2 regions of the Arcicella rigui genome follow, and region 2 is predicted to be linked to the other one. Evidence: riboswitches for the same ligand, from Rfam matches in the RefSeq annotation. Region 2 holds a riboswitch; the other holds the start of a gene.
What was found. A riboswitch is a leader RNA that binds a small molecule or an ion and turns the genes downstream of it on or off. The one in region 2 is predicted to bind S-adenosylmethionine.

Region 1: it holds a riboswitch for S-adenosylmethionine, as region 2 does, so the genes downstream of both, VB248_RS06140 (protein-disulfide reductase DsbD domain-containing protein) here and VB248_RS19805 (hypothetical protein) in region 2, are expected to answer to the same signal.

Annotation. Positions count from the first base shown of each region.
Region 1 is NZ_JAYFUM010000006.1:278,429-281,855, reverse strand. Features, by position in the region: gene VB248_RS06150 (sterol desaturase family protein) at 1-432, shown strand, start outside; gene VB248_RS06145 (sulfite exporter TauE/SafE family protein) at 464-1,408, shown strand; SAM riboswitch class I at 1,601-1,697, shown strand; gene VB248_RS06140 (protein-disulfide reductase DsbD domain-containing protein) at 1,898-2,353, shown strand; gene VB248_RS06135 (cysteine desulfurase family protein) at 2,533-3,427, shown strand, end outside.
Region 2 is NZ_JAYFUM010000027.1:44,623-48,049, forward strand. Features, by position in the region: gene VB248_RS19800 (homoserine O-acetyltransferase family protein) at 258-1,337, opposite strand; gene VB248_RS19805 (hypothetical protein) at 1,383-1,640, opposite strand; SAM riboswitch class I at 1,748-1,876, opposite strand; gene VB248_RS19810 (amidohydrolase family protein) at 2,256-3,427, opposite strand, start outside.

The DNA of each region.
Region 1 (3,427 bases), on a different contig from region 2:
AAAACGATTTTTGGACGACCAGATAATATCAATCCAACTTATAGAAGAGTATTAGAACAAAAATTTGTAATTCATAAAACCAATAAAGTACCCAGCACAAGATTCAGAAATTATGTGGTAATTCAGATGGTTTTGGTACTGATAGGTCTCTTCGGTTTTTTATTGATAGAAGAGCAAATGGATTTGATTTCACAAATAAGTATAGCCCTGATTATACTCGTAAGCTTGGTAAACTGTGGAGCTATTTTAGAACAGCGTCGTTGGATTTTTTACTTAGAATACAGCCGATGTTTTCTTACCTTTTTTATATCATATTACCATTTCAAAGAATTTTTCAATCCGTATATTATTAGTGCGTTAGCGGTGTTAATCACGGTATATTTCAAAACACTCAACCGACAATATTTACGATTAATTTACGGATTCCAATAAAATACATAGCGATAAAACCCTTTTTACAATCATGGAAAACAATCAATTCTCTAATAAAATTGCTCTAAAACTCAGAGTGAGCCGTCAAGTTGAACAATCTTTAATGTGGTTTATCGCTATTGCTATTTATCTGCTTTGTTTTGTGCTTTTTGTCGGAAAAGCTCCAATAGTGAATTTTGCCAATCAAGCTCAAAATTGGTTAGGACCTAATTTCTTTTCTTATGTTGGCGTTGGTTTGGCTGCCCAGTTGGTTGATGGAACTTTAGGAATGGCTTATGGTATTACTTCTACTTCCTTTTTGTTGGGTATTGGCGTGCCACCAGCTTTGAGTAGTACAAGTGTTCACGTTTCTGAAATGTTTACTACAGGTGCTTCTGCTGTTTCGCATTATCAGTTTAAAAATATCAATAAAAAACTATTCAGAGCTTTGCTTTGGGGCGTAGTTGGTTCGGTAGCTGGAGCTTATTTACTTTCAGAAATTATTGATGGCGACGCTATCAAACCTTATATTTCTTTGTATATGCTTATTTTAGGGGGCGTAATTATCAAAAAAGCATTTCAGAAAAGTATTGCTAAACGCAAAACTAAAAAGGTAGGAATTTTAGCCATTTTTGGCGGATTTATGGATGCCATTGGCGGTGGTGGTTGGGGGCCAATCGTTACTTCCACTTTATTAGGACAAGGCAGAAATCCACGTTATGCCATTGGTTCAGTAAATGCCGCAGAGTTTTTAATTACTCTTTCGAGTGGACTTACTTTCTTGTTTTTTGAAGGTGTAAATTCTTGGCAAATCATTTTAGGTTTGGTTGTAGGGGGAATAATTGCCGCACCATTCGGAGCAATCTTGATTAATAAAGTACCTCGTCGTCCTTTGATGTTTATTGTTGGTTCAGTGGTTATTTTGTTGAGCATTAGAACTTTATGGAAAGTTGCTCCAGAAGTAATTCATAGTATTAGTCAATTATTGCATTTTTAAAAGTTTTTTCAGAAGTTTCAGGATTAATTCAATCATTTGTAGCGACAAGAAGACCTTGTCACTACAAATGATATATAACACTTAGAGATTTTTTTCTAAATCATCCATTTACTCCGAAATTTTTATAAATATTTCTTGTCAAATATTTGGAAAATTTATTTTTAAAATAGAACTTTGCCTATCGAATAAATAGATTTATAAAGAACGAAGGGAGAGATTAGGCTCAATGAACTTCTGGCAACCTGTAAACCACCCACAAGGTGCCCCAACCTTATTCTAATGATAAATCTTTAAAATCCCGTTTTAAAATATATTTTTTTAGTCAATTAATCTATATAGTCTATATAATTAATATTCTAATAGCATGAATTCACCAAGACATATTCTAAAAATTATCTGCCTGTTGGCATAAAATAAATTTTGGTTTGCTAAGTGCCAACCCACACAAGTATTAACAACACAAGCTATAATTTTTAAATTGAAAATTTTATGAAACGTATAAGTTTAGTCGTTTTGCTACTTTTTACATTTACTTGCGTAAAAGCACAGCAAATTGAGCAAATTACTAATTGGAAATTCAATTTTGCTGACCCTAAATTTAAGGTCGGCGATGAAGTAGAACTGGTTTTTACAGCCAATATTGAGAATGGATGGACACTCTATTCATCTGATTTTAAAGCTGATATTGGTCCACAACCAACAACTTTTTGGTTTGCCGAAAATGGTTCTTTTGAAGTGGAAGGAAAAATTACACCGATAGCACCATTGAAAAAAATAGATAAAAACTGGGGATTTGAAGTATCGTATTTTGCTAAAAAAGCCGAATTCAGAACCAAGGTCAGAATTGTAGAACATACCTTAGATATTTTTGGGGCGATAAAAGGGCAAGTTTGCCATGATAAAAAAGGCATTTGTATTCCCTTTGAACAGAAGTTTCAGTTTTAGCCAATCTGATTCAACAGAAATAATTCCTGATAAAAGACATTTCATTTTAGTGATTTCTCACTTGAAAAAAAGAATGATTAAAAGTTAAATGCTTTTAGTGATTACAGTGGAAGGAAGACCTCAATAACCTATTTGACTTTAGAAAATACATTCATTAATAACCTAAAAACTTAAATACAATGGAGATTTATTGTGATAATGCCGCAACAACAGCCTTAGACCTTGAAGTATTGGATGCGATGATTCCATACTTGACAAACCACTTTGGAAATCCTTCTTCAAGCCATCAAGTTGGTAGAAAAGCCCGTGAAGCCGTAGAGGTATCTCGAAAAACGATTGCAAATTTGTTGAACGCCTCTGCAAGTGATATTTTCTTCACTTCAGGAGCAACAGAAGCCAATAACTTGGCTTTGACTGGAGCAATTAAAACTTACGAATTGCGTCAGGTGGTAACGAGTAGGATAGAGCATAAAGCTGTTTTGCAGACATTAGGACAATTTAATCAGCCCAATGAAGTAGAAGTAAATTTTGTAAAATTGGATGCCAAAGGAAATATCAATTATGAGCAATTGGAAAAACGCTTATCGATAAATCCACAAACTTTAGTGAGTTTGATGCACGCCAATAATGAAATTGGAAATTTGAACGACATCGAAAGAATTGGTGAAATTTGTAAAAAGTACGATGCCATTTTCCATAGCGATACTACACAAACAATCGGAAAGTATCAATTTGATTTACAGCAACTTAAAGTAGATTATTTGGTAGGTTCATCACATAAATTTCATGGGCCAAAAGGCGTAGGTTTTATTTATATCAACAAGTACAAAAAGATAAAACCCCATATTTATGGAGGAGCTCAGGAAAAGGGTACTCGTGGGGGTACAGAAAATGTTGCTGGGATTGTAGGAATGGCAAAAGCTTTAGAAATCGCTTACAGAGATTTGAAAGAACATCAAAACTATATTGCTTTTTTGAAATCTAAAATGGTGAGTAATTTAAAAGCATTGTTTCAAGATGAGATTTCGTTTAATGGCGAAAGTGAATCCTCACAAAACAGTATCAGTAATATCT
Region 2 (3,427 bases):
AAAATTAATTTCAACCGCTTTTTTGATTTTAAAATTAAGAGTATTTACTCAATTCATCTTTAGTTATGTACGAATTTTAAAGCTATTTAGGAATTGGGGTTTCTGATTTCAGAAATTTTAGGAAACACCCTCTTTTTTAAAATACTTCTAAAAAAAGTATGAATCTGAAATCCGACATCCGAAAGCCAAAATCAACAATTTCCATAATCCTTCGTACAAGCCTAACTCATCATTCATAATTAAAAACTCATAATTCCTTACACCGCCACCTCTTTCTTCTCCAATCGCTTAAAGAAATCATACATTGGATTGACATCTAAACGTACAAATTTTTTCCATAACTTAATGGCTTTGGTGATTAATTGGCTTTCTATCAAAAAACCGTCGTGTCCGTACAAGGAATCTAATGCTTGAAAAGTTGCTCCGGGTATATGTTTTGCCAAAAATGCTTGTTCGTTAATTGGGAAAAGGGTGTCCGACTTGATGCCCATTACCAAGGTTTTTGCCTTGATTTGCGAAAGTGCCTGTACAAGTCCTCCACGACCACGACCAACATCTTGCGAGTCCATTACTTGTGAAAGTACATAATAAGAATAGGCATTAAATCGCTGTGCCAATTTTTCTCCTTGGTATCGCTGATAACCCATCGCTCTATGAGCTTTCCCCAGCGGTTCATCATTACGGGCTTGTGTAATTCCGTAGGTTTCATAATTTCTATACGAAATCAAAGCCGTTGCTCTGGCGGCTTTCATGCCTTCGATACCTGCCTGCGGATGGCTTTCTTTCCAAGTTGGATCTACTTCTATCGCCATTCTTTGCGACTCATTGAAGGCAATCCCCCATGGAGAGTGTTGGGCATTGGTAGCAATTAATATCAAGTTTTTGATTAAATCGGGTTGCGAAATCGCCCATTCTACGGCTTGCTGTCCGCCTAAAGAACCGCCAATACAAGTTTTTATTTTCTGTATTCCCAGATGTTCACGAAGCAAATCAAATGAATTTACAATATCACGAATGGTAATGAATGGAAATGTATGATAATAAGGCTCGCCCGTGGCTGGATTGATGGAAAGCGGCCCTGTACTTCCATAATGCGAACCCAATACATTCACACAAATAATAAAATGTCTGTCTGGATTATATAATTTTCCTCTTCCTACTAAACCTTGCCACCAGTCTTCTACATCGTGACTTCCTGTGAAAGCATGACAAATCCAGACTACATTCGAGCAGTCTTTATTTAATTCTCCCAAAGTTTGATAAGCCAGTTCAAGCTCTGGTAAAATACCTCCCGCTTCGAGTTGGAAAGGCTGATTGTATTTAAAAAGATTATTCAATGTATAAAAAATGAGCTTCAATACTCTTTTGTGTGAAACCTTTATTTACTCAACCAAAAGTGAATTATAGGATAATTGCTTTTGTAAATCCTCAAAACTTTCCTCGTATTCCCAATACATCATTCTGCCATGCGAACCTGTTACTAAAATGTATTTTTCTGAAATAGACTGAATACGTTTGATAGCAACAATTTTCACCGTTTTTTCGGCAACGTTTACTTCTTCGATAATTTCTTTGTTGTTGGCGTCGAAGCCATGAACAATCAGGTAATTGCCTGTTGTTACTCGAATAAATTTTGACATAAAGCTGACAAATTAAGGTCACGAAAACGTGACGATTAACGAATAATTAAATCGTAAACCTGACGAAAACTTAACAGCAAAAAATAACTGGGAGAGTAATCGTAATTGGTTTATATTTCCTGAGTGTCCACAAAATTTGTTTCATTTATCAGGTAGGAATTAGCACCTTGCCGTTACGAAGCGGTAGGTTGCCAGAAGTTCATAGAGCCTATTCTCTCCCTTCTTCTTTATAAATCAATTACCTGTTGAGGAGGAATTCCTCGGAGGAAAATTGACTTGATGTTGCAAAGTAAAACTCCAACGCCGTGAAAAGCAAATTTTTTATACAATCTGAATGAGATTCTTTGTTAATTTGAAGATTTGTTAATTTGAAGATTTGAAAGTTAGTGATTGAAAATGATTTGCAGAATAAATCTTAATATTCAAAATCTTGTTTTCTGTTAGCGGGCGAATTAATTCACCCACTAACAGAAAAACAAGAAAGTTTAAACAGCTTCTGAGTGGAAAATTAAAACTATTGGTTTTAGTATCCTTAGTATTACTTATTTTACTGATTCAATTGCATATTGAGAATTTAAAATTCATAACTCGCAATTTGCAATTCAGCACTCCTACTTACTCCTTACTCCCCTGTACTTTCGTTCCTTTCTTTTTCTCTAAACCGGGTTGAAATATCTCGAAGTTTTCTTTCTTTTTAGCATCAGCAACGATTTTACGAACATCGGCTAAAAGTTTTTTAGCATCGTAAAGTACTCCGTCTTTAATCGTATATTTTACTCCGCCAACACGTACAACTTCGTTGTTTTCTGTCAATCTGATTGCTCCAGTTCCGTAAAGATTCTTTAGGTTTTTCAGTGGATTTTCTTCTAAAATCACCATATCCGCCAATTTTCCTACTTCTATACTACCAATCTTATCTGCCATTCCCAAAGCCTCCGCACCTTTTAAGGTTGCCGCACGAATTACTTCTAAAGGATGAAAACCAGCTTCTCTTAACAATTCTAATTCACGGATATAAGCAAAACCATACAACTGAAAGATAAATCCTGAGTCTGAACCTGCCGTTACTCTTCCTCCTCTGTTTTTATATTCGTTGATAAACGCCATCCATAGTTTATAGTTTTCTTTCCATTGTACTTCTTGCTCTGTTCCCCATTCTTGCCAATACGAACCATGCGAAATACGTGAAGGCTGATAAAAACGCCATAATTGTGGCATGGTGTATTCTTCATGCCATTCGGCACGACGAGCCAACATTAATTCACGATTGGCTTCATAAATATTAAAAGTAGGGTCGATAGTGAAATCTAATTTCAACAATTCGTCCATTACTTCATTCCAACGTTTTGAACCGGGTTTTGCAGCCTGTTTCCACAATTTTCCTGCTTCTTCAAAACGATTTTGTTCATTGCTATAATTATAATCGGCTGGATAATCCTGAATGGTTTGATGGTCGAAAAGTGCTTCTGGCAAACCGTACCAATGTTCCATCGAGGTAAGTCCTGCTCTGGCAGAGTTTAATACATTCCAACGAGCCACATCTACTTGTGCATGATGATATGCCGAACGTAAACCTAATTCTTTGTTTCTTTTGATAGCTACTTCGATTACTTCTGGTCTTGCTCCAAAAAATTTAATGCCGTCAGCTCCCTTTTTTGCATTTTCTTCAACCCATGCTTTGGCTTGCTCGGGCGTAGAAATAGTTTCTTTTGCTCCCATGCCAAAAGCAGTATAAGCTAATATTCTTGGAGCGGTAATTTCATTTTTTAATGACTTAGCTTTTTGGT